3 regions of the Enterococcus sp. PLH-Efm8 genome follow, and region 3 is predicted to be linked to each of the others. Evidence: a T-box and tRNA genes for the amino acid it is inferred to sense, from the RefSeq annotation. Region 3 holds a T-box; the other regions hold tRNA genes.
The links. A T-box is a leader RNA that pairs with one kind of tRNA and senses whether it is charged. The one in region 3 lies ahead of argS (arginine--tRNA ligase), so its partner is inferred to be a tRNA-Arg.
Positions count from the first base shown of each region.

Region 1: it has a tRNA-Arg gene. The T-box ahead of argS (arginine--tRNA ligase) is inferred to sense a tRNA for this amino acid. The anticodon was not compared.
Region 2: it has a tRNA-Arg gene. The T-box ahead of argS (arginine--tRNA ligase) is inferred to sense a tRNA for this amino acid. The anticodon was not compared.

Region 1 is NZ_CP172568.1:2,054,657-2,065,594, reverse strand. It holds gene ACIFUW_RS10255 (RNA polymerase sigma factor) at 1-191, shown strand, start outside; gene ACIFUW_RS10250 (RsiV family protein) at 208-1,107, shown strand; gene ACIFUW_RS10245 (polysaccharide deacetylase family protein) at 1,194-2,078, shown strand; gene ACIFUW_RS10240 (ISL3-like element ISEfa11 family transposase) at 2,337-3,632, shown strand; tRNA gene ACIFUW_RS10235 (tRNA-Arg) at 3,792-3,863, opposite strand; gene rpoN (RNA polymerase factor sigma-54) at 3,923-5,257, shown strand; gene ACIFUW_RS10225 (sugar-binding transcriptional regulator) at 5,406-6,497, shown strand; gene gap (type I glyceraldehyde-3-phosphate dehydrogenase) at 6,538-7,539, shown strand; gene ACIFUW_RS10215 (phosphoglycerate kinase) at 7,649-8,839, shown strand; gene tpiA (triose-phosphate isomerase) at 8,943-9,698, shown strand; gene eno (phosphopyruvate hydratase) at 9,814-10,938, shown strand, end outside.
Region 2 is NZ_CP172568.1:699,130-710,067, forward strand. It holds gene ACIFUW_RS03330 (IS982-like element ISEfm1 family transposase) at 1-746, opposite strand, end outside; gene ACIFUW_RS03335 (DUF975 family protein) at 862-1,653, shown strand; gene ACIFUW_RS03340 (MBL fold metallo-hydrolase) at 1,723-2,463, shown strand; gene ACIFUW_RS03345 (lipoate--protein ligase) at 2,474-3,478, shown strand; gene ACIFUW_RS03350 (ISL3-like element ISEfa11 family transposase) at 3,608-4,903, opposite strand; gene ACIFUW_RS03355 (membrane protein) at 5,045-6,889, opposite strand; gene ACIFUW_RS03360 (signal peptidase I) at 7,092-7,619, shown strand; gene ACIFUW_RS03365 (O-methyltransferase) at 7,747-8,430, shown strand; tRNA gene ACIFUW_RS03370 (tRNA-Arg) at 8,739-8,812, shown strand; gene ACIFUW_RS03375 (DUF1304 domain-containing protein) at 8,971-9,330, shown strand; gene ACIFUW_RS03380 (SulP family inorganic anion transporter) at 9,453-10,938, shown strand, end outside.
Region 3 is NZ_CP172568.1:1,653,459-1,664,396, forward strand. It holds gene rpsB (30S ribosomal protein S2) at 1-288, opposite strand, end outside; gene ACIFUW_RS08185 (arginine repressor) at 647-1,126, shown strand; gene phnW (2-aminoethylphosphonate--pyruvate transaminase) at 1,343-2,434, shown strand; gene ACIFUW_RS08195 (hypothetical protein) at 2,427-2,555, shown strand; gene ACIFUW_RS08200 (HAD hydrolase-like protein) at 2,559-3,104, shown strand; gene argS (arginine--tRNA ligase) at 3,558-5,249, opposite strand; T-box leader at 5,326-5,523, opposite strand; gene arcC (carbamate kinase) at 5,669-6,616, opposite strand; gene argF (ornithine carbamoyltransferase) at 6,731-7,750, opposite strand; gene arcA (arginine deiminase) at 7,841-9,070, opposite strand; gene ACIFUW_RS08225 (Crp/Fnr family transcriptional regulator) at 9,531-10,232, shown strand; gene tsaD (tRNA (adenosine(37)-N6)-threonylcarbamoyltransferase complex transferase subunit TsaD) at 10,841-10,938, opposite strand, start outside.

The DNA of each region.
Region 1 (10,938 bases), 400 kb from region 3:
TAGAAACTTCCGTTGCAGAGCTCCATATGATTTTAGATAAAATAGACAGTCCGGAAAAAGAGATTCTGATCCTCTACTTTTTTGAAGGATTTCGTTTGAAAGAAATTGCGACTATCTTGGATATGAATGAAAACACAGTTAAAACGAAAATGTACCGCTCATTGAATGCTTTACGTCAAATCCTAGAATGAAGGAGAGAAGAGTGCCATGTATTCCCAAAAAGAAAATTTAAAAAAACTAAAGAAAACTTATAAAGAACAAGCAATTCCCAAAGGGCTTAAAGAGGAGATCCGCCAGCGTTTTATTATCGAAGAGCAATCATTTATAAAAGCAAAGCGGAGAAAGAGACGTCTCCAAGGGTTCGGAGTATCTTTGGCTATCGTAATGATTACAACAAGTAGCCTTCTTTTTAATAGTCAAGTTCGAAGCTTTGCAGAAGATTTACCCATCTTAGGATCAGTCATTGAATTGATCTTAGGCGAACGCTTTACTGATCGATCTGAAAAAATCGATATTCAGGTACCGAAGATCAATACACAAAATGAGAAAGAAAATAAAACAATTCATGGATTAAATCAAAAATACTTTCGCGAAGGACAAGCAGATTTTGAAAAAGCTGAAAAAGAATATGGAAATTTTGAAACGGATCATTACCAAGTTTTGGGAGATTATCAGAAAATCGTAGACGATAACCGGTTTCTCGTGATTGAAAGGCAGATCACCCAAACAGCAGCAGATAGCCATGTTGAAAAAAGATACGACACAATCGACAAGAAAAACAGTGTCCAGCTCTCACTTCCACTTTTATTCAAAGATGACACCTATCTATCTGTTTTGACAAAAGAAGTCAAACGGCAGATGGCCGAACAAGTCAAGGAAGATCCATCTAAGTACTATTGGACTGAGCAAGATATTCAAGAAGGGACGATAGAAAAACCAACACTTGTTACGCCTACACGAAGTTTTTATTTGAACAAAGAGCATCAATTAGTTTTGACTTTTTCTCAATACGAAATTGCTCCTGGTTATATGGGTACACCAGAATTTGTCATTCCTAAGTCCGTGACAAAAACGATTTTGGCATCGGAAGATTATTTGGATCATTAGACGAGAAGTAGTTGCGACTAGCAGTTTCAATTTTCAAGTAAGTACAAGTAAATAATAAGAAGAGAAAAAGAGAAAGAAGAGATATAGTGAAAAGAAATTATTTAGTTATCAGTATTATTGCTTTATCCGTGCTTTTGTTTTTCGAAATTACTTCGGTGGCCTCCTTGATCACCGAAGTAAAAGGACAAACACACTCTTCGGAGCATTCGTCACAATCTTTCAAACAATCAGAACAATCAACCATTAAAAGCCAATCAACTGAAACAGCTAACGTCAAAGAAGCCATTCAAGAATCAGCGGAAAAGGTACAAAGTCAGTCATCACAATCAACACAAGACAGTACAAAAACGAGCCGAGATCCGGCTGTCAAAAGCGTCGCAATCAGCTTTGATGATGGACCAGGAGCGACCACAACACCGCAGCTTCTGCGAATCTTAAAAGAAAAAAACGTGCATGCCACTTTTTTCGTCTTAGGAGAAAATACGGCGCAGCATCCTGAAATCGTGAAGCAGACAGCTGAAGCAGGGCACGAGATTGGCAATCACACATACGATCATCAGAATCTGGCCACTCTTTCTGCCCAGTCGATGACGGAGGAAGTGACGAAAGCAGACACTGAGATCAAAAAAGTCACTGGCAAAACCCCCACTTTTGTTCGTCCGCCCTATGGTTCTGTCACGAATGTAGGAGCAACGATCATCCAGCGACCGATCATCGAATGGTCTGTTGATTCAGAAGATTGGAAGACAAGAAATCCTGATTTGATTTTGCAGAAGATCCAAGCAACAGTATACGATGGGGCAATTATTTTATTCCATGATATCTATCCTGAAACGATTCGTGCCGTTCCTCAAGTGATCGATTATCTGAAAGAGCAAGGGTATCGCATCACGACAGTTGGGGATTTATTAGGGCATCCAACGGCTGTCGAGAACTATTATGGCAGAAACGATCATCGGCCAGTTCAGTAAGTGAGACAAGTATCTTTAATAAATAACACATTTTAATAAGTAGTTGAACACATAACTACCTTACTTGCAAAGGCTTAACAATATCTATACAGGTACAACAAAAAACTGTCCACCAATTTTCTGGCTCTATAATTTATGGGACTGATGAATCAGAATTGATTCTTCAGCCCCATTTTCATTTTAGGTATTAAAAAACATATCGTTCTCTAGTATGATTAAATCACCACAAAATAAACAACTGAGAGGACGATACGCTATATGAATGATTCTATCAAAAAAATGCTGAGAATAACAGAGAAAGATTTGATGATTACAGAGGTCTCTTACGAGACCCTTCAGAAGAAAAAGACGTTGGTCGTCGATGCTGTTCTCTCGCCTACTCCTCGTGCTTGTAGAAGTTGTGGTTCTACTGTGGTAGATGGAAACGGGAAAGCAATTATAGTGAAAAATGGAAAAAAGGAAACGATTGTCCGTTTTGAACAATACAATCATATGCCTTTGGTTATGCGCCTAAAAAAGCAACGCTATACCTGTAAAAACTGTCGCACCCATTGGACGGCTCAAAGTTATTTTGTCCAACCCAGACATTCAATCGCAAATCATGTTAGATATAAAATTGCTTCTTTACTGACTGAAAAAGTATCTTTATCTTTTATTGCGAAAAGCTGTCAGGTATCTTTGACCACCGTTATTCGTACATTGAAAGAGTTTAAAAGCTATTTACCAAAGCAATCTAAGAAGATCCTCCCCAGAGTATTGATGGTTGACGAATTTCGTTCGCATGCTTCCATAGAAGATAAGATGAGCTTTATTTGCGCGGATGGCGAAACAGGAAAATTAATAGATGTTTTGCCTACGCGTAAATTACCTCGATTAACAAGCTATTTCTTAGGTTGTACCAATCCAGAAGAAGTAGAATTCTTGGTGACAGACATGAACGCCGCCTACTTCCAGCTCACCAAACGTGTTCTGCCAAATGCGAAAGTCGTGATTGATCGGTTTCATATTGTCAAACACATGAATCAAGCGTTCAATGAGTTGCGTATCCGTGAAATGAATGAACTTCGTAAAGCCGGACAGAAAAGCCAGGCAGAAAAACTGAAAAAGAACTGGCGCTTTTTGCTAAAAAATCGTGCAAACATCAACCATTATGAATACAAAACATGGAAAAGTTTCCGAGCACCAAAATACCCATTTCTTACTGAAGCAATGATGATTGATCGATTGCTTGAGTTTTCTCCGCCCCTAAAGGAGGCGTATCCCTTTTTTCATGAATTAGTTGAAGCCTTTCGAGACAAAGACCCTGACTTATTTTTCTCCTTATTGGCAGAACTTCCCGAAACGTTAGATGACAGCTTTCGGGAAAAGCTTCAAAACCTTCTGACCTATGAAGAAGGCATCACCAACGCAATGATCTATCCTTATTCCAATGGAAAAATAGAAGCGAAGAATACCCACATAAAGACAATGAAACGAGTATCCTACGGATTTAAATCATTTGAGAACATGAGAATTAGAATCTTTTTGATCAATCAATTAATCAATGTAAGATAACAAAAAATCTGAGCCAGAATGTGGTTCATTCTGACTCAGATTTGATTTTGCACAACTCATCAGTCCTTATTGACAAAGAGCCAATTTTCTTTGGCGGACAGTTTTCACTTAAAAATAAAGAAGCAACTATTCGTAAATTATGCTAAAATAGCAGTAGAACGCGTCCTGAGGGAATCGAACCCCCGTCTCAAGAACCGGAATCTTACGTGATATCCACTACACTAAGGACGCAAGCACTGGGATAATTGTAACTAAACAGATAAAAAATTACAAGGGGATTGGACAAAAAAATGAAATTTGAGCAAAATTTTTCACAAAAACAGCAGCAGACACAGAAACTAGCCATGACGCAACAGTTGCAACAGTCCATCCAAGTTTTACAATATAACAGTGAGGAGCTGTTGGCATTCGTTGAGAATCAAGCAATGGAAAATCCATTGGTGGAAGTTGTTGAGCCGGAATGGCAGCCAGATTACATAAAAGCTTCTTCATCTTCTTATGAAGGAGAAGAGACAAATTACCTAAATCAGATTCCTGATACAAAAGGGTCTTTATTTGATTCATTGATCGAACAAGTCCATTTGAATTACCGAGATACTTTTTTGAGGAAAATCGTTCTTTATCTTGTAGAATACATCGATTTGAACGGATTTTTGACGATTAGTTTAGAAGAAGCCGGAAAAGAGATTGGAGCTACGCCTATCCAAATGCTCGATGCGTTGACTCTGATTCAGCAATTAGAACCAGCTGGAGTAGGTGCACGTAGTTTGCAAGAATGTCTCATGCTTCAAACAGAACGAGATGATTATGCGCCGGAATTAGCTTATATCGTGTTGGAAGAATGTTTTGAGGAACTGGTGGAGCGAAAATGGAAAGAAATCGCACAACGTTTTTCTGTTGATCTACATGCTGTTCAGCAGATATTCGACTATTTACAAACGTTGAGTCCAAGCCCTGGCCGGATTTTCGACCGTAGCAGCGAATTGTACATTATTCCTGATGTCCGGGTATTAGTGGACGACGATAAAAATGTACAAGTTATCTCAAACCGAAAAAATCAGCCAAATATACGCTTTCAAGAGAGTTACTTCAAACAAATGTCACAACAAGCAGATAAAGAAACTGAAAATTATTTAAAAGAACGGAAACAGGAATTCGAATGGTTGAAGAAAACGATCCTACAACGTGGGGATACAATTTTGCGGGTTGCTCAAGTCATTGTTTCCCGGCAAAAAGCTTTCTTTATCGACAAGGAACGTCCAATCAAGCCTCTTACGTTAAAGGAAGTTGCAACTGAGATAGATGTGCATGAATCCACGGTCAGTCGTGCAGTCAACGGGAAATATTTGGAAACAGACTTCGGTGTATTTGAATTAAAAAAATTTTTCACTACACGAATTCCTACGAATAGTACAGAACAGACAGAAGACCTTTCAGCAGATACAGCGAAGAAAAAGCTGCAGGAATTAGTCGATCAAGAAGACAAAAACAAGCCGTTGTCTGACCAGAAATTGGTTGAATTGCTGAAAAAAGATGAGATAGCGATCTCAAGACGAACAGTAGCAAAATATCGTGATTTATTAGGAATCCCGAGTTCATCAAAAAGAAAACGTTATGATAACTAATCAGTCAAAAGACTAGAAAAAGTATTTCACTTTTTCTAGTCTTTTTAGTTGAAAAACGAGAGCAAAACTGTTAGACTTACAGTCGTGAGGTTGAGATTTCCCTTTATTGATGTGAAATTCGAATAGTTAATTTCTTTTTTTATCGTATATGGGTCGTTTTAAGTCTACATTGGACGTAAAGTGTCCAACTAAGGAGATCGCTATGCTGGATGAAATAAAAATGATTGAATCTGTTGCACCAGATATTATCGAAGTGTTGCAAGAACGCTATAAAATTTTACGAAATATCTATTGGATGCAGCCGATTGGGCGTCGAAGTTTATCGGAAAGTATGGGGATCACAGAACGAGTCTTACGAACAGAAACAGACCTTTTGAAAAATCTGAATTTGATCGACACCTCAAAAAGCGGTATGACGCTGACAACTAAGGGCGAAGAAGTTTATCAAAGCCTTGAAAACTTCATGGATCAGCTTTTAGGTACGCATCAAACCGAACAACAGTTGGCAGAATATTTTGGTAACCAACGCTGTATCGTTGTTTCAGGAAACAGCGAAGAGCAGACCAAAGTGGCTGATGCATTCGGCGAAGCGCTGAGCGAAGCCTTAGACCGACTACTTCCAGAAGGCGAGAATATCATCGCTGTGATGGGAGGAACTACTATGGCTGTGGTAGCCGAACAATTGTCTAATCTGGAAAATAAGAAACGGCATAACCTGTTTGTCCCTGCAAGAGGCGGGATTGGTGAAGCGATAACTGTACAGGCAAATTCTGTCAGTGCAAGAATGGCTGCTAAAGCAAACGGTAACCACCGCGCACTTTATGTTCCGGAACAATTAAGTCTGGCAACTTACAATTCTTTACTCAATGAGCCATCTATCCAAGAAGTCTTAAACTTGATTAGTGAAGCGAATTGTGTTATTCATAGTATTGGGCGTGCATTACACATGGCAGCACGTCGTAAGATGACTGAAAAAGAATTAGTCATGCTGAAACAAGCAAATGCTGTTGCGGAATCTTTTGGCTACTTTTTCAATGAAAAAGGTGAAGTCGTTTATAAGGTCCCTAGAATCGGCATAGAATTGCAAGATTTGGAAAAAGTCCCGATCATCATGGCAATCGCGGGCGGAAAATCAAAAGCTAAAGCAATTCGAGCTTATATGAAAAATGCACCAAAACAAACGTGGCTCATCACTGATGAAGCTGCTGCAAATGAGATTTTAAAAGGGGTAACCCTTTAAAATAAATATTTTTTTGATTTTCATAAGGAGGAAATCTTAAATGACAGTTAAAGTAGGTATTAATGGTTTTGGACGTATTGGACGTCTAGCATTCCGTCGTATCCAAGATGTAGATGGAATCGAAGTAGTAGCAATCAACGACTTGACAGATGCTAAAATGTTGGCACACTTGTTAAAATACGACACAACTCAAGGACGTTTCAACGGAACAGTTGAAGTTCATGAAGGTTCATTCAACGTAAACGGAAAAGAAGTTAAAGTATTAGCTAACCGCAACCCAGAAGAATTACCATGGGGCGAACTAGGCGTAGATATCGTTCTAGAATGTACTGGTTTCTTCACTTCTAAATCAGCAGCTGAAAAACATTTAACAGCTGGTGCTAAACGCGTTGTTATCTCTGCTCCTGGCGGAAACGATGTTCCAACAATCGTTTATAACACAAACCACGAAACATTAACTGGTAAAGAAACAGTTATCTCAGGTGCTTCATGTACTACTAACTGTTTAGCTCCTATGGCTAAAACATTGAACGACAAATTTGGTGTTGTTGAAGGATTAATGACAACTATCCACGCTTACACAGGTGACCAAATGACTCTAGACGGACCTCATCCTAAAGGTGACTTCCGCCGTGCACGCGCTGCTGCTGCAAACATCGTTCCTAACTCAACAGGTGCTGCTAAAGCTATCGGTTTAGTAATTCCCGAATTGAACGGTAAATTAGACGGAGCTGCTCAACGTGTTCCTGTACCAACAGGTTCATTAACAGAATTAGTAACAGTTCTTGAAAAAGAAGTAACTGTTGACGAAATCAATGCAGCAATGAAAGAAGCTTCAAACGAATCTTACGGATACAACACAGACGAAATCGTTTCTTCAGATATCGTTGGTATGACTTACGGTTCATTATTTGATGCTACACAAACTAAAGTAATGACAGTTGGCGACAAACAATTAGTTAAAACTGTTGCTTGGTACGACAACGAAATGTCATACACTGCACAATTAGTACGTACTTTAGAATACTTCGCTAACTTATAAGATAGACAAACGTACAAGTGTAAATTATAGACATGTACATTTAAAAGCGGGGAAGCAATCGCGCTTCTTCCGCTTTTTTTGATAATAAGTTTATTCAGGAGGAAATAAAATGGCTAAGAAAACAGTGAAAGATATCGATTTAAAAGACAAAAAAGTTCTTGTCCGTGTTGACTTCAACGTTCCTTTGAAAGACGGCGTGATCACTGACGACACTCGTATCAAAGCAGCATTGCCAACAATCAACTACGTTCTAGAACAAGGCGGAAAAGCAATCCTTTTCTCTCACCTTGGACGTGTAAAAACAGAAGAAGATAAAGAAGGAAAATCTTTAGCTCCAGTTGCAAAACGTCTAGGCGAATTATTAGGTAAAGAAGTAACATTCGTACCTGAAACTCGCGGAGAACAATTAGAAGAAGCAATCCGCAACATGAATGACGGCGACGTTGTCGTATTCGAAAATACACGATTTGAAGATATTGACGGTAAAAAAGAAAGCAAAAATGATACAGAACTAGGTAAATACTGGGCTTCATTAGGCGATGTATTTGTTAACGATGCTTTCGGTACAGCTCACCGTGCACATGCTTCTAACGTAGGTATCGCTTCAACTGGTATCCCAACAGTTGCTGGATTCTTGATGGAAAAAGAAATCAAGTTCATCGGTGAAGCAGTAGAAGAACCAAAACGACCAATGATTGCAATCCTTGGTGGCGCAAAAGTTTCTGATAAAATCGGCGTAATCGAAAACTTGATTCCTAAAGCAGATAAAATCTTGATCGGTGGCGGAATGACTTACACATTCTACGAAGCAAAAGGAATCAAGATCGGTAACTCTCTAGTAGAAGCTGATAAAGTGGAACTAGCAAAAGAATTAATCGAAAAAGCAGGCGACAAACTTGTCTTGCCAATCGACAATGTCTGTGCACCAGAATTTTCAAATGATGTTGAAACACAAGTAATCGAAGGAGACATTCCTGATGGTTTGATGGCTTTAGACATCGGCCCAGCATCAGTAAAATTATTTGCTGATACATTACAAGGTGCAAAAACAGTTGTTTGGAACGGACCTATGGGTGTATTTGAAATGAGTAACTTTGCTAAAGGTACAATCGGTGTTTGTGAAGCAATCGCTAACTTAGAAGGCGCAACAACAATCATCGGTGGCGGAGACTCAGCCGCAGCAGCAGAACAATTAGGATTTGCTGACAAATTCACACACATCTCAACAGGTGGCGGCGCAAGCTTGGAATTGCTTGAAGGTAAAGAATTACCAGGACTAGCAGCAATCAACGATAAATAAACGACCAAGTTTGCTCAATTCTGACGAGTAATCGAACAAAAGGTGAAGGGAGTTTTCATGACTCCCTAGCCATTTTTCAATAAATTAAGGAGTGTGTTCCTCAATGCGTAAACCTATTATCGCAGGTAACTGGAAAATGAACAAAACTGCATCAGAAGCAAAAGAATTTGCTGAAGCAGTAAAAAACAAAATCCCTTCAAATGACAAAGTTGATTCAGTCATCGGATCTCCTGCATTATTCTTACAAGAATTAATGACATCAGCTGAAGGTACAGAACTAAAAATCTCAGCACAAAACTGCTACTGGGAAAACTCAGGTGCGTTCACTGGTGAAACTTCACCAGCAGCTCTTGCTGATCTAGGTGTTCATTATGTGATCATCGGACATTCAGAACGTCGTGAATATTTCCATGAAACAGACGAAGACATCAATAAAAAAGCGAAAGCTATCTTTGCAAATGGTATGACACCAATCCTATGCTGCGGCGAATCTTTAGAAACCTATGAAGCAGGCAAAACTGCTGAATGGATCGAAGGACAAATTACAGCTGGTTTAGCTGATCTTTCAGCTGAACAGGTGTCAAACATGGTTATTGCTTATGAACCAATCTGGGCAATCGGTACTGGTAAATCAGCTGACGCACAAATCGCTGACGAAATTTGTGGAGTTGTACGTCAAACAGTTGAAAAACTTTATGGAAAAGAAGTATCAGAAGCAGTTCGTATCCAATACGGCGGTTCTGTAAAACCAGAAAATATTGCTGAATACATGGCAAAAGAAAATGTTGACGGTGCTTTAGTCGGTGGCGCAAGCTTGCAAGCAGATTCATTCTTGTCATTGTTAGACGCTGTAAAATAATTGTTGAAAATTTGCGAAAAATGCAAGAAATGTTTGCACTAATGAGCAAAATTAACTAAAATCGTATATGAGGGAAATCCCTTAGGAAAAAACAAACTCAAAGGAGAGACAAAACATGTCAATTATTACTGATGTTTACGCTCGCGAGATCTTAGACTCACGTGGTAACCCAACAATCGAAGTAGAAGTATACACAGAAAGCGGAGCTTTTGGCCGCGGAATGGTTCCTTCAGGTGCTTCAACTGGTGAATACGAAGCAGTTGAATTACGTGACGGAGACAAAGCTCGTTATGGCGGTAAAGGTGTAACTAAAGCTGTCGACAACGTAAACAACATCATTGCTGAAGCAATCATTGGCTACGATGTTCGTGACCAAATGGCTATCGACAAAGCTATGATCGCTTTAGACGGAACTCCTAACAAAGGTAAATTAGGTGCGAACGCTATTTTAGGTGTTTCTATCGCTGTTGCACGTGCAGCTGCTGACTACCTAGAAGTACCTTTATACCACTACCTAGGCGGATTCAACACAAAAGTATTGCCAACACCAATGATGAACATCATCAACGGCGGATCACATGCTGATAACTCAATCGACTTCCAAGAATTCATGATCATGCCTGTTGGCGCTCCAACATTCAAAGAAGCTCTACGTATGGGTGCTGAAGTATTCCACGCATTAGCTTCAATCTTGAAAGCTCGCGGATTAGCAACTTCTGTTGGTGACGAAGGTGGATTTGCTCCAAACCTTGGTTCAAACGAAGAAGGTTTTGAAGTAATCATCGAAGCAATCGAAAAAGCTGGCTATGTACCTGGTAAAGACGTTGTTCTTGCTATGGATGCTGCTTCTTCAGAATTCTACGACAAAGAAAAAGGTGTTTACGTACTAGCTGACTCAGGCGAAGGCGAAAAAACAACTGACGAAATGATCAAATTCTACGAAGAATTAGTTTCTAAATATCCAATCATCTCAATCGAAGATGGATTAGACGAAAACGACTGGGACGGATTCAAGAAATTAACTGACGTATTAGGCGACAAAGTTCAATTAGTTGGTGACGACTTGTTCGTAACAAACACTCAAAAATTATCTGAAGGTATCGAAAAAGGAATTGCTAACTCAATCCTTATCAAAGTGAACCAAATCGGTACATTAACAGAAACTTTCGAAGCTATCGAAATGGCTAAAGAAGCTGGCTACACAGCAGTTGTATCTCACCGTTCTGGTGAAACAGAAGAT
Region 2 (10,938 bases), 950 kb from region 3:
GTCTCAACTGTTTTTCTTTGTTTTCCAAGTAAGCTGTGGTCTAGTTTTTCTGATTTATCCATGTTTTTACGTGGCGGAACGGATATAGTAATGCCCTTAAGGGCAAGCTTTTCATGGATTTTATGGCTAATATATCCTTTGTCCCCTAGGATATTGGGAAGATTCGCTTCTTCCGATAAAGTCTCTAACACTTTCACGTCATGGACACCTGGATTCGTGATTGAGTAAGTAATCGGAAAGCCAGTCTTAGTAACGATCATATGAATTTTAAGACCATAAAAATAAGATTTTTTTGTTGAGTTATAGCCAACTTTGGCTATTTGATTCAATAGTTTTGCTTGTCTATTTCTAACTGGTTTACATAATGGACTAGGAAAACTATCTATAATTCCGACTAGTTCACCTTTGGTGAGCTTCTTGATGAAAAAGTATCGAATAATCTTGATAGTGTAAGCTAAGTTTGAACTTAAGCGAGTGAATCGACTCCTACTAGGAAAGTCACCATTAGGAAATAAGACGGAACAAACCGCTCTATACGTGGCTCTTTGGCTAGTATAGCCATTAATTATGCCCCATATAACACAAGCAATAATCACTGTATCGCGTTGCTTCAGTTGATCAGTATTTCTTCGGTTTTTAATCTTATCTGGTACACAATTGTGGTATATGTTAGAAACAGTTCTCATAATTTCCTTGAATGTTATAAAAGTATCTGTATAATGTTCAGTATATTTTGATGAACGCATATGTAGTCCTCATTTCTTGGGAGTTTTGAGACTACTATATGCGTTTTTTTGTTGATTTACCAACATGTTTAGACATTTTCCTCTAGGAAAAAATTAACTAGCACCACGGGTTAGAATACCTATTTCTGAATATCGGAAAAAAGCACGAGTTTCTTTGGAAAATCAATGGGGAATCAATACTTGGCTTGTTTTCTTATCTATAATATTTACGAGCGTCATCCAGAACTTTTTTGACGGTTTCAGTCCTTTTCCGGAAGAAAGCATGCAGCAGCACTTATTGAGTTTTCTAGTCGATAATTTACTTTTATTCGCATTCAACTATGCATTGTTTTACATTGCGCTAGTAGTTGTACGGGGTGGCAGACCAAAAAGTAACCTTTTATTTTCAGTTTTCCAAAGAAAGTATTTTGGTTCGATACTTGGCATCAATTTGATCAATTCAGTCATCAACTGGCTACTCAACAGTTTAATCTTTCTGCCCATGTTTTTAATCAGCGGAGTGAGTACTTATATGCAGCTGCTTTTCAGTTCAAATGCGGTACCTACGGGTGTCATGCCAGAAGATTTTCTTGATATCAGCTTTGTTTTATCGATGATAGGGATGATTTTTGTTTCAGCACTCATCATGAGTATTGTTGGCGGTTTATTCCAATTTGCTGCATGGACAAAGTTCGACTATCCTGATTTGTCGGTTATTCAATGTTTGAAATATGGCTGGTTTTTATTGAAAGATAGAATTGGTACGTATATTTTGTTGCAGCTGTCTTTTATCGGCTGGTATTTGCTAGGAGCAATCGCTTTGTTCATCGGTCTTTTGTGGGTCATTGTTTATGTGAATGTGTCAGTTGCAGAATTTTATGAACAAGCACGGATTGAAAAAGGAGGTCCAGACGCCTATTTTACTTAGCATGTAAGCAGTTTATTCATCAAAAAAATAACTTTTGTGGTAGGATAAATCTTTGAGGGGGAATGTACGATGAAATTAACTGTTTTAGGATGCTTAGGAGCGTATCCTTATAAAAATCAAGGGACAACAGGTTATTTGCTTCAATCTGACGGGTTCAATTTGTTGATCGATGCAGGTAGTGCTACGCTGATCAAATTACAAGAACACCTTGATCCACTTGATCTAGATGCTGTGATCCTTAGCCATTATCATCATGATCATATTGCTGACCTTGGTGTATTACAGTATTACTGGCAACTTCATCCTAAGAGAAATCCGGAGACATTGCTTTCAATTTATGGACACACAAAAGATTCCATTCACTTTGAAGAATTGACGTTGGAAAATGTCTCAAAAGGACATCCTTATTTTGAAGCTGAAGAATTAAAAATTGGTCCTTTTCTGATTACTTTTATGGAAACAATCCATCCAGTAGTATGTTACGCCATGCGTATCGTAGAAGAAACAACGGGGAAAGTATTCGTATTTACAGGTGATTCAGGTTATTTGGAAAGTTTCGCTGATTTTGCGAAAGATGCTGATTTGTTTCTAGCAGATACCTATCTTTTTGAAGGAAATGAACATCATCATGCCCATTTCACTTCAAAAGAAGCTGGAGAACTTGCGAAATCAGCTAACGTAAAGAAACTTGTACTTACACACCTACCTCAGTTTGGTGATTTAGAACAATTGAAAAATGAAGCGCAAAAGGCAGCAGGCAAAGGGATTGATATAGAACTTGCTGCAGTTGACAAAGTGTTTAACATTTAGGAGGAAGAACATGATTTTTGTACCAAATGAAAACCACGACCCAAGAATCAATTTAGCAATTGAACAATATTTGCTGCAAGAAATGCCTTTAGATGAACCTATTTTGCTCTTTTATATCAATGAACCTTCAATCATCATCGGCAGAAACCAAAATACGCTTGAAGAAATCAATCGAGATTATGTGGAAGAAAATGGCATTCATGTTGTCCGTCGCTTAAGTGGAGGCGGAGCTGTCTACCATGATTTTGGAAACCTGAACTTTAGTTTTATCATGCCTGATGATGGGGATTCATTCCGTGACTTTGCGAAAGTAACACAGCCAATCATCCAAGCACTTCATGAATTGGGTGTTGCTGGGGCGGAATTGAAAGGCCGAAATGATCTAGTCATTGATGGCATGAAATTTTCTGGCAACGCGATGTATGCTACCAACGGTCGGATGTTTGCTCATGGAACAATTATGTTCGACTCTGATATCAATGAAGTAGTCAATGCATTAAAAGTAAAAAAAGACAAAATCGAATCAAAAGGAATCAAATCGATCCGTTCTCGTGTAACGAATATCAAACCATTTCTTCCAGAAGAAAAGCAAAAAATGACAACAGAAGAATTTCGTCAAGAAATCTTGTTGAAAATTTTCGGCGTAGAGTCAGTAGAAGAAGTAAAAACGTACGAATTGACTGATGAAGATTGGAAAAAAATCAATCGAATCTCTGAGGAATATTATCGAAATTGGGATTGGAATTACGGGAAGTCTCCAGATTTCAATTTCTCTCGCCAAAAACGTTTTTCTATCGGTTCGATTGAAGTCCATTTGAATGTCTCAGAAGGAATGATCAAAGAAGCAAAAATCTTTGGCGATTTCTTCGGACTAGGAGATATCTCTGACGTGGAAAAAAAATTGGTTGGACAGAAATATGATAAAGCATCTCTATCAAAAATAGTCAGCCAAATTGATGTGAAGAAATATTTTGGTGCGATAGAACCAGAAGAATTGCTTACCTTACTTTATTGAAAATAAAAAATAGCGGAATCCACATATATGGATTCCGCTATTTTTTAGGCTCTTTGTCAATAAGGACTGATGAGTTGTGCAAAATCAAATCTGAGTCAGAATGAACCACATTCTGGCTCAGATTTTTTGTTATCTTACATTGATTAATTGATTGATCAAAAAGATTCTAATTCTCATGTTCTCAAATGATTTAAATCCGTAGGATACTCGTTTCATTGTCTTTATGTGGGTATTCTTCGCTTCTATTTTTCCATTGGAATAAGGATAGATCATTGCGTTGGTGATGCCTTCTTCATAGGTCAGAAGGTTTTGAAGCTTTTCCCGAAAGCTGTCATCTAACGTTTCGGGAAGTTCTGCCAATAAGGAGAAAAATAAGTCAGGGTCTTTGTCTCGAAAGGCTTCAACTAATTCATGAAAAAAGGGATACGCCTCCTTTAGGGGCGGAGAAAACTCAAGCAATCGATCAATCATCATTGCTTCAGTAAGAAATGGGTATTTTGGTGCTCGGAAACTTTTCCATGTTTTGTATTCATAATGGTTGATGTTTGCACGATTTTTTAGCAAAAAGCGCCAGTTCTTTTTCAGTTTTTCTGCCTGGCTTTTCTGTCCGGCTTTACGAAGTTCATTCATTTCACGGATACGCAACTCATTGAACGCTTGATTCATGTGTTTGACAATATGAAACCGATCAATCACGACTTTCGCATTTGGCAGAACACGTTTGGTGAGCTGGAAGTAGGCGGCGTTCATGTCTGTCACCAAGAATTCTACTTCTTCTGGATTGGTACAACCTAAGAAATAGCTTGTTAATCGAGGTAATTTACGCGTAGGCAAAACATCTATTAATTTTCCTGTTTCGCCATCCGCGCAAATAAAGCTCATCTTATCTTCTATGGAAGCATGCGAACGAAATTCGTCAACCATCAATACTCTGGGGAGGATCTTCTTAGATTGCTTTGGTAAATAGCTTTTAAACTCTTTCAATGTACGAATAACGGTGGTCAAAGATACCTGACAGCTTTTCGCAATAAAAGATAAAGATACTTTTTCAGTCAGTAAAGAAGCAATTTTATATCTAACATGATTTGCGATTGAATGTCTGGGTTGGACAAAATAACTTTGAGCCGTCCAATGGGTGCGACAGTTTTTACAGGTATAGCGTTGCTTTTTTAGGCGCATAACCAAAGGCATATGATTGTATTGTTCAAAACGGACAATCGTTTCCTTTTTTCCATTTTTCACTATAATTGCTTTCCCGTTTCCATCTACCACAGTAGAACCACAACTTCTACAAGCACGAGGAGTAGGCGAGAGAACAGCATCGACGACCAACGTCTTTTTCTTCTGAAGGGTCTCGTAAGAGACCTCTGTAATCATCAAATCTTTCTCTGTTATTCTCAGCATTTTTTTGATAGAATCATTCATATAGCGTATCGTCCTCTCAGTTGTTTATTTTGTGGTGATTTAATCATACTAGAGAACGATATGTTTTTTAATACCTAAAATGAAAATGGGGCTGAAGAATCAATTCTGATTCATCAGTCCCATAAATTATAGAGCCATTTTTTATACAGGATTCGGGTAATTTCGAGAGAGTTGAACAGTGATCCGATCAATGAAAGTATCTTTTTCCTGCGTTAGTGTTCCTGTGTAACGATCCGCTACGTCTTTCATCATCATTAAGTCAAAACGTTCCTGATCATCTAATTCTTCTGTGATGCCTCGACTAAATAGGTTTGTATCGTAATGTGCACTATGTTCGCAACAAATGACGAAATGTTCCTCTTGTTCGTGTATCGACAAATAAATTTTTCGATACAGTGGATTTTCGATGGCATGAGTTTCTCTAAAGGAATGCTCTAAAGCGTGGATCAAAAGTTGAGCCAGATCGTCATCGTTGATAGGAAGTTCTTCGGGAAGATCTGCTTGGAAGGTTATCTGAATATTCCGTTTGGCAGCTAACTTCTGGTAACGCGCTAAGATAAGATTTGTCACCTGGTGGTTGCAAAAAGAACACAGCATTTCGAAATTTTTTGCTTCTTCTAATATCTTTTCCACATAGTTTTTAGCTTTTGTTTGGTCCGTATGCATTAAATCTTGCAGATTCTCCATCTCTTGGACAAATTCCAGGCGAAGTGTATTTACTTCTTGGATATGCTGTCGAAGCTGCTCATAATGTTGCTCCAACAAATCATTTTTGATTTTTAAGAAATCTACTTGTCTCCGATCTTTGTCGGTATTTAAGATGTGATCGATTAGATTGTAGCTGATAATAACGATTAGAATGATAATATATAAAATCGTAGACCAATTGATCGTTGTTTGATAGATACCTAATGCCGTTTGGATGTAAATCAAGCAATGGATAATGGCTACCAAGACGATCCAAGGTGTACAAGCTACATAAAAACGGTTATTCTTATATGCTTCGCCAATGCATGCAAGTGAAGTGACTAAAGTGCTTATAACACTAGCAATATTAGCAATCGGCATTAATTCAGGAAGTTCTGCAGGAGTAAAAGTTGCATAAAGCAGAACGCCGATAAAAATCAAAAGTTGGAACGTACAAAAAATTCCGTACCATTTTTTATAGTAAAACATTCGGCTCCAATAGTAGCAGATGATGAAAGCTGACGTTAAGATAATAAATAAATGAGATAAAAAAGAATGAACGAATGGTTCAAAAAGAATACCACTTAAAATATCTTCTGATACAGCTTCAAATCCTAATGCCAAAGCAAAGCAACTTAAGAGAATAAGTGAGTATTCAAGACGTTTTTGTTTATACATCAAGTAGATCGTATAGAAAAAGGTCCCTATAGCGATAAAAACAGCGATTATCATCGTCAATACTTGCGGCACTGATTGTGAATAAATAAAACTAATCAATGGTCCAGTTGTTCCTAGATAAACTTTCGGTGGCAGTCCAGCATAGTTCTGATAAGGAGATGAGACTGTAAGGGTCAATTTTTTTCCGATATAATTTGCTGGTAAATCTATCACAGCCAATGAGAGTCCGGGATTGCTTTCTTCCTGATAATCTTTCCGTTGGTATAAAATCTTTTCGCCTAGATATACAGTAATCCATTGATGGTTTCCTTTGATTAGTAAATTTGCTTCGTCCAACGGTTTTTCAAGTGTCGTTTCCATAATGAATGTTTCGTCTTTATCCACGGTAGGAATCGTACGAGTGTACTTGCTGTCAAACTTAAAATCAGGATCATCTTTTGTATAGAAAACCCACGAATCTTTTATTTCTTTCATTTGATTGCTGTCCGCAGGAGAAAAAATAAAATAAAAGAAATAAGCAATTCCTGTTAAAAATAACAATGATAATATAATGATTATGCTCCACTTTATACGTAAATAAAAAGATTCTTTTTTATTATATATGTTATTAAAAAAAGACATAAAGGTATTCCTTTCTAAAACTTGTAATGTTAGGGTAAACGTTTTTTAAACTAACGTCAATTATTTATAATAAAAAATGAGATAAAGATGAGGAAATAGAATTAGAAACATATAATTATTAAAGGGAAACATTTTTACAGCTATAATTTGAAAAAAATTTATCGTTATTATATGATTAAGAAGGATTGAATAAAGAAAGAAGTTGAAAACGATACCTGATTACAAAAAAATAACTTTTATAAGTTCTATAACGTTGATTATATTTTTAATTCTTATTCTTCTCGTCGTCTTGGTTCCCCGAATTTTTGGTTTGACTCCTTATATTATTGAGGACAAAGAAATGAGTCCATATTATGCACAAGGAAATCTGATATATGTACGACCGAAAAATACAAATGAGATTTTAGTCGGAGATATTATTACATATTATGAAAATTCAGGAAAAAAAATCTCGACGCGTCGCGTAATAGCCGTTGAAAACAACCACGAAGATTTTTATACAAAAGCTGATACAAAGACTTATATTGAGCCTGGAGTAGTAAAAAAGAGAAATATTATCGGTAGTCCCATCTTTCAGATTCCATATATTGGACTAGTCCTTTCAAAAACGGCATTTGCATGGATTCAGGGGTTATTCTTTACGATTGCTTTTTGCCTAACAGGAATCACAGCATGGAATACCTTTGTAGAGTTGAAAAAGAAGCGGAGACGAACACAGAAATTTTTGTAAGAATGTTAAAAACATAAATGTATTCCAGAGATCCAACGACTCTTCTGAACATGAAACACGAGAAAACACTCATGCAGCTTGTAGATTTAGTCAGTTGTTCGTATAATGTGTGAAGAGGAGGAGTAGTATGCGCAATGAAATGATGCATCGTCCTGTAGTCAAAGAAGAACTATTGGATTTTATGCGTACCCAGCAAAAAAAATTACCGGGTGAGCTAGGCAAACTGGAAGAAGAAGCTCATGTAGCAGAAGTACCAGTTATTCCCCATGAAACAGTTGTATTTTTGAAATTTTTACTTGGACAGCTTCAGCCTGAACGAATCTTGGAGATCGGAGCAGCTATCGGTTTTTCATCAAGTGTCATGGCCACGACAATCGGAGAAAACGCTCATGTTACGACAATTGATCGTTTCGATGTCATGATCGAGAAAGCTAAAAAAAACTATGAACGTCTAGGACTGACAGATAAAGTGACTTTGCTTGAAGGTCAAGCAGCAGATATCTTGCCGGAGTTGTCTGGTCCGTATGACTTTATTTTTATGGATAGTGCAAAATCAAAATATATTGAATTTTTACCTGAATGCTTACGTTTGTTAAGAAAAGGTGGCGTTTTGATGGTAGATGACATCTTCCAAGGAGGAACGATCTTGCTCCCAGATGAAGAGATTCCCCGTGGCAAACGAGCTATCCATCGTAAATTAAATGAATTTCTTCGTGTTGTGATGGATCATCCCGATTTGACATCGACAATCTTGCCATTAGGTGATGGTGTGATCTTAATGACAAAGGAATCAGAAACAATCGAGTTGTGATACATGATTATGGCAGCCTGTAGATAATCGATTGAATCGAGGGCTCAATTCGAACTTGATGTAAAAGTTTCTATATTTGTAAGTCAATTAAAGGATACAGGAAATCTAAATAAACAGGAGTAGCATGAAGTCAATGTAGCTCCTGTTTTCAATTGATAACCTTAGAACAGCTGAAGGAGAATGTCTCGTTTTAAAAGATTGATTTAGTAGTTGGGCCAAAATAATTCATTATTTGCTAATTAAATAACTATTTCGTATTGACAGAAGCAATTTAATTATCTATAATTATTGATGTTCCGCTGATTCTTGTCATAGTAGCTCAGCTGGATAGAGCATCCGCCTTCTAAGCGGACGGTCGGGGGTTCGAATCCCTCCTGTGACGCTAAAAAACCGTTAGAAACTGAGGTTTCTAACGGTTTTTCTTTGTTTTTTGTGCCAATATTGTTTGTTTTCAAAGGCAAATAAAATAAAAAAACATCCTTATCGAGTACAATTATAAGGAGCAAAAAAATAAAACTCATCAGAAAAGAGGAAGAAGATATGACGATACTATCTAGAATTTTAGTGACTCTAGTTGCAATTGAATTTTTTTATATCATGTATATCGAAACGGTGAGAACTGATTCTGACACGACAAGTAGGGTTTTTAAAATGAGTAAAGAAGAGTTAAGCAGAAAATCTGTTCAAACATTGTTTAAGAACCAAGGAGTGTACAATGGACTATTAGGAGTGGGACTACTTTATGGAGCTTATCTTTCTTCCGCATCTAAAGAAATCACAAGTATGCTATTAATATCTATTTTTTTTGTTGCATTATATGGCAGTTTGACTAGCGATCGTTGGATTTTACTCAAACAAGGTGGGCTAGCTCTGTTGGCATTGCTTTCTATTTTCTTATAAATATAGAAAAAATAAGAATTTATCTAACAGGAAACTTTGTGAAAAATATTACTTTATCTCATGAAATATGATATTCTAATGAATGGTATTTTAGAAAATTTCATGAAAAAGGAGTTAGATAGGTGTTCAAAAAATATGTTTCCTCACTAAAAAAAGAATTTTCAGGTTATGATCTTTCAAGATTTCAGAAAGATCTTTTGGCTGGGATCACAGTAGCTGCTGTAGCATTGCCTTTAGCCTTGGCTTTTGGGGTATCAAGCGGAGCTGATGCGGCCGCAGGTTTGATTACGGCTATCATTGCCGGTATCGTTATTGGCGGTTTATCAGGCGGTTTTTATCAAATATCAGGTCCGACAGGTGCGATGGCAGCTATCTTGATGTCTATTGCGGCAACAAAGGGAATGCAAGGTGTATTGCTTGCTACTTTTTTAGCGGGTCTATTTTTACTTGCAGCAGGACTTTTCCGATTAGGAACACTGACTTCTTTTATCCCAGCACCCGTAATTACGGGGTTTACTTCAGGTATTGCTATCATTATTGCATTAGGTCAGATCGATAATTTATTTGGTGTTCACTCGGAAGGTACAAACGTTATTGAAAAACTAAGTAGTTATCAAACGATAGGATTTCCGATAAACACAGCCTCTTTGATCATGGGAGGGCTAGTCATTTTAGGGATGTTTATCTATCCAAAAAAATGGGCGAAACGAATGCCTAGTTCGCTGCTGGCTATCATTTTGGCAACAGCAGTTATGCTATTGTTCCATTTACCAGTAGCAACTGTGGGTAAGATTCCACAAACATTGATCAGTAGTAATCGTTTGAATATGGGAGATTTTAGCTTTTCTGCCTTGCAACAAGTGGCAGTTCCAGCTATTAGCATTGCTTTATTAGGAATGATTGAAAGCTTGCTATGTGGTGCTTCGGCTGGCCGAATGGCAAATAAGCCCTTAGATAGCAATCAAGAATTAATGGCGCAAGGAATTGGAAATCTGTTGCTTCCTTTCTTTGGCGGGATTCCTGCTACTGCGGCCATCGCCCGTACAAGCGTGGCCATCAAATCTGGTGCACAAACTAGATTAGCTGGTATGATACATGCAGTTGTCTTACTGCTCTCCATGCTTGTTTTTGCGCCAGTGATGTCACAGATTCCAATGCCAGCACTTGCAGGTGTTTTGATTGTGACGGCTTGGCGTATGAATGAATGGGAAACGATCAAGGAGCTATTTACTAATAAATATTGGTCAGCAGTTCTATTGTTTATCCTTACGATGATTTGTACAGTTATCTTTGATTTAAGTATTGCTATCGTGATCGGGGTGATCGGCGGCTGTGTATTTTTTGTTGTCAAAAGCGCTGCTATCACGATTTCATTAGAAACGATCGATTGGCAAAGAATGGGGCTGCCAGAAACGGAAAAGCTGAATAACTGGACAGTAGTGTATATTAGTGGTCCACTGTTTTTTATGTCTTCAGAAAAACTCAAAAATAAATTGGAAGAACTAAATCATCACGATGGTGTCATTTTCTCCATGCGAGGCGTACCAAGTATTGATTTGACGGCACGTGCAGTTTTTGATGAATTTCAAGAAAAAGCAGAGCAAAGAG
Region 3 (10,938 bases):
CCAACGATGGTTAACGAAGTATTGTCCTGCACGAGTTGCTTCTTCTTTGATTGCTTCTTGTGCTTGTTTTTTTGTACCTACGAATAATGCTACGCCGCCTTCTTCAGCAACGCTCTTCATGTAATCATAAGCTGCATCTACTAATTTAACTGTTTTTTGCAAGTCAATGATGTAGATTCCGTTTCTTTCTGTGAAGATATATTTCTTCATTTTTGGATTCCAGCGACGAGTTTGGTGACCAAAGTGTACGCCGGCTTCTAGTAATTGTTTCATAGAAATTACTGCCATGTTTGTTTCCTCCGATTTGGTTTTATTTTTCCTCTTCTTATCTTCTACCTTGCCGGCAAACTTTTTCAAGCACCTACCGACAATCCAATAAGAATGTGGATTTGCTGATGCATAAAGCACCCTCAGCTATTATACAGACAAAAGATCCGTATCGCAAGAGCAAATATACTTTTCTGCTCAACATTCAATAGTTTACCTGAAAGATAAAAAGAATTCAAGAAAAACAGTAGATTTCTCTTTGTTTCTTTATTATCCTTTTTCCATAAAATAATTTTAGGTATAAAAGACGAATATTATTGGGCAATCCTTCTTTTTTTTGTTATGATACATGTGAAATCTTTCGTAAAGGAGAAAGAAAATGCGCAAAGCTCAAAGACATTTGCTGATTAAACAAGTCATTGAAGAATTCCCGATCCGTACGCAAGAAGAACTATTAAACAAACTTGGGCATTATGGCGTTACCGCCACGCAGGCAACGATTTCTCGAGATATCCGTGATCTAAAAATCGTGAAGGCACCTGATGAAAATGGCGTTTCCCGCTTCGTATTGTTTCGCGAAAAAGGAACTCCTGAGACTAGGACTGAGGAAGAGGATCGGCTGGTTCAAATGATTGAAGACATTGTATTGAAAGTCGAACGAGTCCACTTTTTGACGATCGTCAATACCTTGCCAGACAATGCTCATTTATTTGCATCTGTTTTAGATGAGATCAAACCTCCCTCTATTGTCAGTACAATTGCTGGATTCGATACGATCATGGTCATCTCGGAAAATGAGGAGGACGCAAAACGAGTAGAAGAATTTCTTCACCATCCAACTGAAGTATCACTTTTTTAATCAGAGCACGTATTCCTAATATGGAATGCGTGTTTTTTTATTTTCAATATTTTCCTTATTGAATAAACCTTTACACTCTTTACAAAAATACATCATTTTTTATTCAAATTTTTCAACACCTTGATTGAATCACAATAATCATCATTTATATTGGATGTTAACAAGAGCAGCTTCTTGCTCTTTGTGTATTTCAAAAAAGAAATGAAAGGAAATCATATGTATAAATTATTAACTTCTGGACCATTGACGACTTCTGAAACAGTGAAAAATGCTATGCTGATCGATCATTGTACTTGGGATCAAGAATACAAAGAAATTACACAATGGATAAGAAAAGAATTATTGGATCTTGCTCAAGTATCGGAAGGAATATACACAACGGTCTTAATGCAAGGTAGCAGCTCCTTCGGGGTAGAATCGGTATTAAGTTCTGTGATCAGGCCAGAAGATACTGTACTGATTTGTTCAAACGGCGCATATAGACAACGAATGATCAACATGTGCGAATGTCTGAAACTGAACTATACCGTTTATGAGGTATCGGAACATCAAATCCTCCAAGCTCATGTGATTACACAGCTGATTGAAGAGAATCCGTCTATCTCCGCACTAGCAATGGTCCATAGCGAGACTACTTCCGGTATTTTGAATAATTTGGAAGAGATTGCTGCTGTCACGCAAGAAAGAGATCTTTTGTTTATAGTGGACGCGATGTCAAGCTTTGGTGGGATACCGATTTGTGTAGCCGAACTAGGGATTGATTTTTTGATTTCCAGCTCAAACAAATGTATTCAAGGTGTTCCAGGCTTTTCTTTTGTACTTGCTAATAAAGCGGAACTGGAAAAACGAAAAAATGTTAGCCGAAGTTTGTCACTTGATCTATATGACCAGTACCGCGTGATGGAAAACGAGAATGGCAAATGGCGTTTCACTTCCCCTACCCATACGGTTTTGGCTTTTCAACAAGCGCTGAAGGAACTAGAGGCAGAAGGAGGAATCGAAACTCGATATTCACGTTATCTCGCCAATAATCATGTGCTACGACAAAAAATGACAGAGATGGGGTTCCAGCCTTTCATTCAAGAATATCAGGGGCCATTCATCACCTCTTTTCTTTACCCTAAGGACTGGCGATTTGATTTTAATCATTTTTATCAGTATTTAAAGCAAAATGGATTTGTGATCTATCCCGGGAAAATCAGCGATCATGAATGTTTTCGTATCGGAAATATTGGCGAGATCTATCCGGAAGATATTTTGGAACTGACAGCAATTATCAAAGACTATAAGGAGAACGTTAATGATTAAAACTGTAATTTTTGATTGGGCAGGAACAACTGTGGACTTTGGCTGTATGGCTCCTGTCCACGCTTTTAGAAATGCTTTTCTAGAAAAAGGAATCCAACTGACTGACAAAGAAATCCGCTAACCGATGGGAAAATTAAAATGGGATCATATCCAACAGCTTCTTTCCCTCCCTTCTGTCAAAAAACAATGGATAGCTATTTATGGACAACTACCTCAGGAAAAAGAGGTGGAGGAATTGTATCAACAATTTGAACATTATCTGTTTAAAGATTTGGTCAAGCATTCTACCTTGAAACCCGACACATTGGAAACGATCGAACGGTTGAGAAACGCTGGGATCAATATTGGTTCCACGAATGGATTTAATGCTCCTATGATGACAATCGTAGCAGAAACCGCAAAAAAAGAAAGGTATTCACCAGACTTCATGGCAACTTTTGAAGACGTCGAAGGGTATGGTCGACCGTTTCCTTATATGATCCATAAAAACATGCAGTACTTCAAAAACAAGTCGGTTGATGAAGTAATCAAAGTCGGAGATACGGTCTCAGATATCCAGGAAGGGAAAAATGCCGGAGTGTTGACAGTAGGTGTAATTGAAGGTAGTTCGCTAATGGGGATTTCTTATGATGAGTACCAAAAATTAGAGATGGGGAAAAAGATCGTTTAAAACAGTCTGTTGCTCTTAGATTCCAACAAGCCGGCGCTGATATTTGTGTAAACAATTTAAAAGAGTTAACAGAATACATTTTGTACGCTGACATGAATCCAGAATGACTTTTATACAAAATAAGAGGTTGTGAAAAAGCTGTCCTGTATCAAGTAATAAAAACAGCCAAGCAAAAATAGCTCCTCATATTTTTCGTTTGGTTAGGCTTATTACCGCAGATGCAAGCTTTTGAACACCGTTTATTCGAAAAAAAAAAGGGAGCTGTGACACGACTTTTGTCACAGTCCCCTTATTTGCAAACAAACAGTGTTTAAGAGACAACCTCTCCACTAAACGGTGTTCATTCAGCTGACTCTCGGTATTTGCTCAAAAAACGATAAAATTTGAAAAGCTATTTTCTCTTTTGTTTCTCTAATACTCGGATCAGAACGCTGATTTCACATTCTCTTTTTCTTACATCTTATCTGGTGCATGAAGTCCTAGCAAACGAAGGTCTTCTTTCAATAATACAGTCACTGCATAAACTAGAGCTAAGCGTGCTTCTTTTTGTTCATCATCAGCTAAAATCTTCGTATGAGCATAGTATTTGTTGAATGCTTGTGCTAATTTGATTGCATGTTTCGCAATCACTGACGGTTCGTATTTTTCCCCAGCAGACAAGACCGTTTCAGGGTATTTTTGAACTAATTTAACCACTTCCCAGCTGGTATCGTCATTCAATGCATAGTCTGCTGTTTCTGAAGGGACAAATCCTGCTTTTTCCAACAGGCTGACTGCACGAGCATGTGTATATTGCACATAAGGTCCAGTTTCTCCTTCAAATCGAACAACTTCTTCCAGGTTAAAGTCAAATGTATTCAGTCGATCGTTTTTCAAATCGTGGAAAATGACTGCCCCAACCCCAACTTGTTTAGCTACAGCATCTTTGTTTTCCAAATCAGGGTTTTTCTCGCTGATTTGTTCTTTAGCAGATTGGATTGCTTCATTTAATACTTCTTCTAATAAGACGATCTTTCCTTTACGAGTTGATAATTTTTTACCACCTTGCGTGATCAAACCAAATGGAATATGGTGCATGTCGTCAGACCAGTCAAAGCCCATTTCCTTCAAGACAGCTTTCAACTGTTTAAAATGATAGCTTTGTTCATTCCCTACTACATATAGAGATTGTTTGAAGTCGTAAGTACGTTTACGGTACAATGCAGCAGCTAAGTCACGTGTAATGTATAGTGTCGCACCGTCTGACTTCTTAATCAACGCTGGATTCAGGTCATAAGCAGATAGGTCAACGATCTCTGCACCTTTATCCTCGTTCAGCAAATGTTTTTCTTCTAAAAGTTTGACGATTTCATCCATCTTGTCATTGTAGAAAGCTTCACCGTTCAACGAATCGAAACGTACTTCCAGCAGATCATAGATTTTATTGAATTCTTTCATCGATTCATCACGGAACCATTGCCATAATTGAATAGCCTCTTTATCGCCTTCTTCCAGACGTTTGAACCAAGCACGAGCTTCTTCATTTAATTCTGGTTCTGTTTCAGCTACTTCATGGAATTGGACGTATAAACGAAGCAATTCATTGATTGGTTCTGCTTTAACAGCTTCTTCTGTACCCCATTTTTTGTAAGCGACGATCAGTTTTCCAAACTGTGTTCCCCAGTCACCTAAATGGTTGATGCGGATTGGCTGATAACCGATTTTTTCCATAATGAAACCGATCGAATTACCGATAACTGTCGAACGCAAATGTCCCATTGAGATTGGTTTGGCAATATTAGGAGAAGACATGTCGATTGGTACTGTTCCTTGATTCCCGATGTTGCTATCCCCATAATGTTCTTTTTCTTTCACTACTGTTTGCAAAACTTTTTTGCTGATAAGTTCTTTATTCATGAAAAAGTTCAAGTAAGGTCCGACAACTTCGATTTTTTCAAAGTTGGCAGAATCGATTTTTTCTGCTAAATCTGCAGCGATTTGCTGTGGCGCTTTTCGGTAAACTTTTGCTAATGAAAAGGCTGGAAATGCAACATCTCCGTGTTCAGCTGATTTTGGATTTTCTAGTAATTGCTCGACTTGTTCCAGTGTTAAATCATCTTTGACAGCGTCATAGACAGCTTTTGCGACAAGATCTTTATTATTCATCTTTATTCCTCCTAAAGTGTTCCCTTGATTGTTAAACAAAAAAAATCTCTAGCGACGGCATACTTAGTATGCCATCACTAGAGACGAGATTTCCCGCGGTACCACTCCAATTGTCCTAAAAAAGGACCAGCTCCATCTGATATCGGTAGACGACCGTCTGTTTAAAACAGAATTCTCCAAGTGCGCTTCGTTGTATCTTCTTCATTCGGCTTCCACCACTTCCGAATTCGCTAGCCAAGAATGATACAAGTACTCTCTTGTTCAACAAATCTTAGTCTTATTAAACTTTCTTGAATTATATCAGAAAAAAAAACGAAAGGCTAGTCGTTTCATAAAAAAACAATCCAGATGGCCTAAAGGAGAAGAAATACCACCTGGATAGCTATAAATCATTTCGTAAATACGAAAGACTTAACAAATTAATCAGCTACGATAATCGTTCCTTCTTCAGAAGCTAAAAGATTCTCGATATTTTCTAAAGAAGTGATGATTGCCTTAGCGTTTGGTTTTGCTTCAACAAATGCAATAGCTGCTTCTACTTTCGGAAGCATGCTTCCTGGAGCGAATTGCTTTTCATCAATGTATTGTTTCATTTCTGAAACAGTAACAGTTTCTAATTTCTTTTGATCTGGTTTTTGGTAATTGACATACACATTGTCTACTCCTGTCAATACGATCAGCAAATCCGCATCGATGATTTCGGCTAATTTTTCTGAAGCAAAATCTTTATCGATTACGGCTTCTCGTCCTTCTAATCCAGTAGCTGTTTCTACAACAGGAATCCCACCGCCACCAACAGAGACTGTGATAACTCCTTGATCGACCAGCGTTTCGATGACACGTGCTTCTTTAATCGAGATGGGTTTAGGGGAAGCGACTACTTTTCTCCATCCACGTCCAGCATCTTCTTTGAATGTCACAGTGGAGTCAGCATTCATTTGTTCTTTGGCTTCTTCTTCCGTGTAGAATGGACCGACTGGTTTACTTGGATTTTTGAATGAAGGATCATTTTCATCCACAATAACTTGAGTGACTAAAGAAACCACATCTTTATCGATCCCTTTTTCCTTCAGTACTTCGCCCATGGCGTTTTGTAACCAGTAACCGATAGATCCTTCTGTCATTGCAACACATGTATCTAAAGGCATTGCCGGTGTTTTCTCAGAATCAGCAGCTTGCTGCTGAATCAATAGGTTACCGACTTGCGGACCATTTCCGTGGGAGATGATCAATTCATCTCCTTGTTCGATAAATTTCACTAAATACTTTGCTGTTTCCATTAACGCTTCTTGTTGGGCTTTTGCACTTGCATCCGTAGACAAGATGGCATTGCCCCCTAAAGCGACAACTACTTTTCGTTTGGCCATTTCATTCGTCCTTTCTTCAGTTCTACCGAATTTTCTAGATAACAAAACGAGCCAGCGTTTTGTGATTTTCCCTCAATGCTGACTCGTTTTTTCGTGAGATGAATGTGGTTATGCTTAAACGCGAGGGATAAACAAGTTACCTAATGTTGCTGCCATGATCGCTTTGATTGAGTGCATACGATTTTCTGCTTGGTCAAATTGACGAGCATATTTGCTGCGGAAGACTTCATCTGTTACTTCCATTTCAGTGATGCCAAAGCGTTCTTTCATTTGTTCACCGTAAACAGTGTTTGTATCATGGAAAGCTGGCAAGCAGTGCAAGAAGATCAAACGATCTGTGTTGTGTGTTTTTTCTACCATTTCCATATTGATTTGGTAAGGTTTCAACAATTTGATACGTTCTTCGAATTTATCTTCTTCACCCATTGATACCCATACATCAGAATAAAGGACGTCTGCTCCGTCTACACCTTTATCAACATCGTCGGTAATCATCAATTGTGCACCGGATTTTTCAGCAAAGCCTTCTGCCATTTTGACGATTTCTTCTTCAGGTTGTAATTCTTTTGGTGCAACGATACGCATATTCGCTCCTAAAATTGCACCTGTGACTAATAAAGAGTTAGCCATATTGTTTCGACCATCTCCGCAGTAAGCAACAGTGATACCTTCTACTGTTCCAAAGTTTTCTTGGATAGTTAAAAAGTCAGCGATCATTTGTGTTGGATGCCATTCATCAGTCAAGCCATTCCAAACTGGAACACCAGAGAATTCTGCTAGTTCCTCTACCATTTTTTGACTGAATCCACGGAATTCGATTCCGTCAAACATACGTCCTAGTACTTTAGCTGTATCTTCTGTGGATTCTTTTTTACCTAATTGGATATCATTTGCACCTAGATATTCAGGATGTGCACCTAGATCGATCGCTGCAGTAGTAAATGCAGAACGAGTACGTGTAGATGTTTTTTCAAATAAAAGCGCAATATTTTTTCCTTCTAGATAGTGATGTGGGATACCACGTTTTTTCAAGTCTTTCAAGTGTTCTGAAAAATCGATCAAATATTGTAATTCTTCTTTTGTAAAGTCTTTTTCTGCTAATAAGCTTCTTCCTTGGAATACTGATTCTTTCATATTAAACATTCTCCTTTAGATTGTTTTTATTTAAGATTAAAGAGGAAATCCCGACGGCAGCTGACAGTAAGACTGCCGTCAGGAAACAAATTACTTCAAGTCTTCACGGACAAGTGGTTGGCTCATGCAGCGTGGACCACCACGACCTCGTGACAATTCACTTGAATTGATTTCTAACACTTTGATGCCATAGCTACGAAGCAATTCGTTCGATACATAATTTCGGTTATAAGTGACTACAACACCTGGAGCGATTGCCAATGTGTTTGATCCATCATTCCATTGTTCTCGAGGTGCAACGATCTCATCTCCATTACCAGTTGGGATCAGTACAAGATCATCTAATCCAAGAGCAGCTTTCATCGTTTCGTGTAAGTTATCTGAATGAGTAATCTTGATATCATCACCATCTGGTTCGATTGTAAAGACATCCATCTTACCGTCTTTACTTTGAATTGCTGGATGGATAGTGAATTTATCGTGATCTACCATTGTAAATACGGTATCCAAATGCATCATTGCACGGTTGTTCGGAATTTTGATTGCCAACACTTTTTCAAATCCTGAATTTTTTGCGAATAGGTGGCGTGCTAATTTTTCTAAAGCTTTCGCATTAGTTCGTTGAGAAATCCCAACAGCTACTACTTTATCGCTTAAGATCAATTCGTCTCCGCCTTCGATATGATCTGGATTTTCACGATCCAACCATACTTCGATTCCTTTATTTGCAAATCTTGGATGATGTTTCAAAATATATTCTGTAAACATCGATTCACGACGACGTGCTTCAAAAGTCATCTTATTGACTGTCATCCCATTTCCCATTGATGCGGAAGGGTCGCGTGTAAAGTACAAGTTTGGCATTGGGTCCATGTAAAATGGATAGTCATCGTCTGCTGACAGATCATATAGACTGCTAGAACGTACTTCGATATCTTTTGTACGAACCCCAGCCATGATTTTATCTACCATTTCTTGCGTTTCCATTGATAGAAGGAACTCATGAAGACCCTCTCTTACAGCATTCGATGCAATATGAGATTCATCCAACATTTTATTCAAGAATTGTTCTTTGACATTGCCTGCGTCAATCGCTTCTGCCGCTAATTTTTCCAAGTAAAGAGTCTCGACGCCTTCATTTTGCAATGTCTTCGCAAAGTTGTCATGTTCTTCTTGAGCAATCGGAAGATATGGAATATCATCGAACAACAGACGATCCATAATATCTGGTGTCAAATTTTCCACTTCTTGTCCAGGCCGTTTCAGTAAAACTGTCTTTAATTTCCCTATTTCAGAGAAAACGTGAATAGGTTTATCCATGTTGTGTTGCCTCCTTCTTTTTGATTACATGTATAGGATATCCTCCTTTTGTAATCACTTTCATAATTTTGTCTCATTCAAAACGAGACATTCCTCACATTAATATTCGATAATTAAATAATTAAACGTTTTTCTATTTTTAAGCGTAATTTATTCATTTTTTATTCTGTATACACTTTCAAAAAAATATTTATTCATTGAAAAAATTTTTTTGAATAAATTAAAAAAATAAATTATATTATCGTTGTTAGCGTTTACTATATGTATTATTGTTGTTTTTTATACACAAATCATTCGCTTCAAAACAAATTATTCAATACCATTGTATATTTTTTACATAATAACAAATTATATTTGTAAAGTATTAAAACTTGTTTCTAATGTTGGTATGTTAAAACTTTACAAATTCTTTAAAAAAAGTGACAATAAATATAGTGAACAATAAGGAGAGGACTTTTTAATGCGTGTTAATAAAATCGATTTTCACTTTTCAAAACTCAGATATCAACCTGATTTTGAACATTTCTCGGATGAAGAGTTCCAACAGATCAAGGAACATACTGTTCTTCGTTCTTATAAAAAAGGACAGATCCTTTTCGACGATGGTGATCCCAGACAACGGTTGTATATCTTGACCAAAGGACTCGTTCGTTTAGAACGTTATGATGAAAGTGCAACTTATTACTACTATGACTATGTGAATACAAATAACCTTTTTCCTATGTCAGGAATGTTTGGAGAAGAGACCTACACTTATACAGCTCAAGCGATGACTGATATTGAAACATTCTACCTTCCTGTTTCCTACTATGAAAAATTAGCACGAAAAAATCCCGAACAGTTGATCTATATGATACAAAAAATTTCTAAAGTAGTTGAAATACATGAATTGCGTATCCAAATCGGATTGACCTCTAGCGCCTTTGACCGGGTAAAACAAAATTTATTCATTTTGAAAGAAGAATTGGGCGTACCAACAAAAGATGGTCATATCACCATTCCTTATCCGATCACCTTAAAAGAATTAGCAGTGAATAGCGGCACGACACGTGAAACTGCTGGACAAGTAATCAAACAACTACGTGATTCCGGGCTGTTAGATTATGACAAAAAGCGTTTTACTTTCTGTAAGACAGCTACTACTCCAGCTATGAGAGAATAACGCGAACAAAAATAAGCAGTGACCCTGATAAATATCAGGGTCACTGCTTATTTTCCTCCCTAAAACTTCTGAAAGATCCGGCAGTTTTAGATCACTGGACAAGACTCAAAGATTTTCTATGTGTGTTTCAGTTATGTAATATTCACTGTTTGCAAAAAATACTGTTAGATTAACTAGATGAAGCGTCTTGTCCTCATCCGATCTAGATTATTCGATATTCCTCGACAATAAACGATTACTCAGTGAGGGCAATCAGAGGAACGGATAATGATAAATAAGCTGTAAAAAATAGCAAAATAACAATAATGATTAAAAGTATGTAAAAAATAGGGCTTTGACAAAAACGTGTCACAGCCCTATTTCGATTAAACGGTGTGTACCTGTCAACTCTTCGGTCACAAGTCATAATGTTCATAAACATGAGGAGCTGTTTTTTGAAATTGTTCCTTGTGAATCAGAGTTAAACGACAGGCTTACGAACTCTTGATTAAACGGCGTTCAAAAGCTTGCATACGCGGTAATAAGAACAGCCAGGTCAAAAACATGAGAAGCCGTTTTTCCTGGGCTGTTCTTATTACTTGATGCAGGGCAGCTTTTTCACAACCTCTTTATTCAGATAAAACCAAGCTTGGATCAGCATTCAACTGATAGCTAGCAAAATTTCTTTTTTGCATTTCCACATGTGCTGCTGCTCCAATCATTGCAG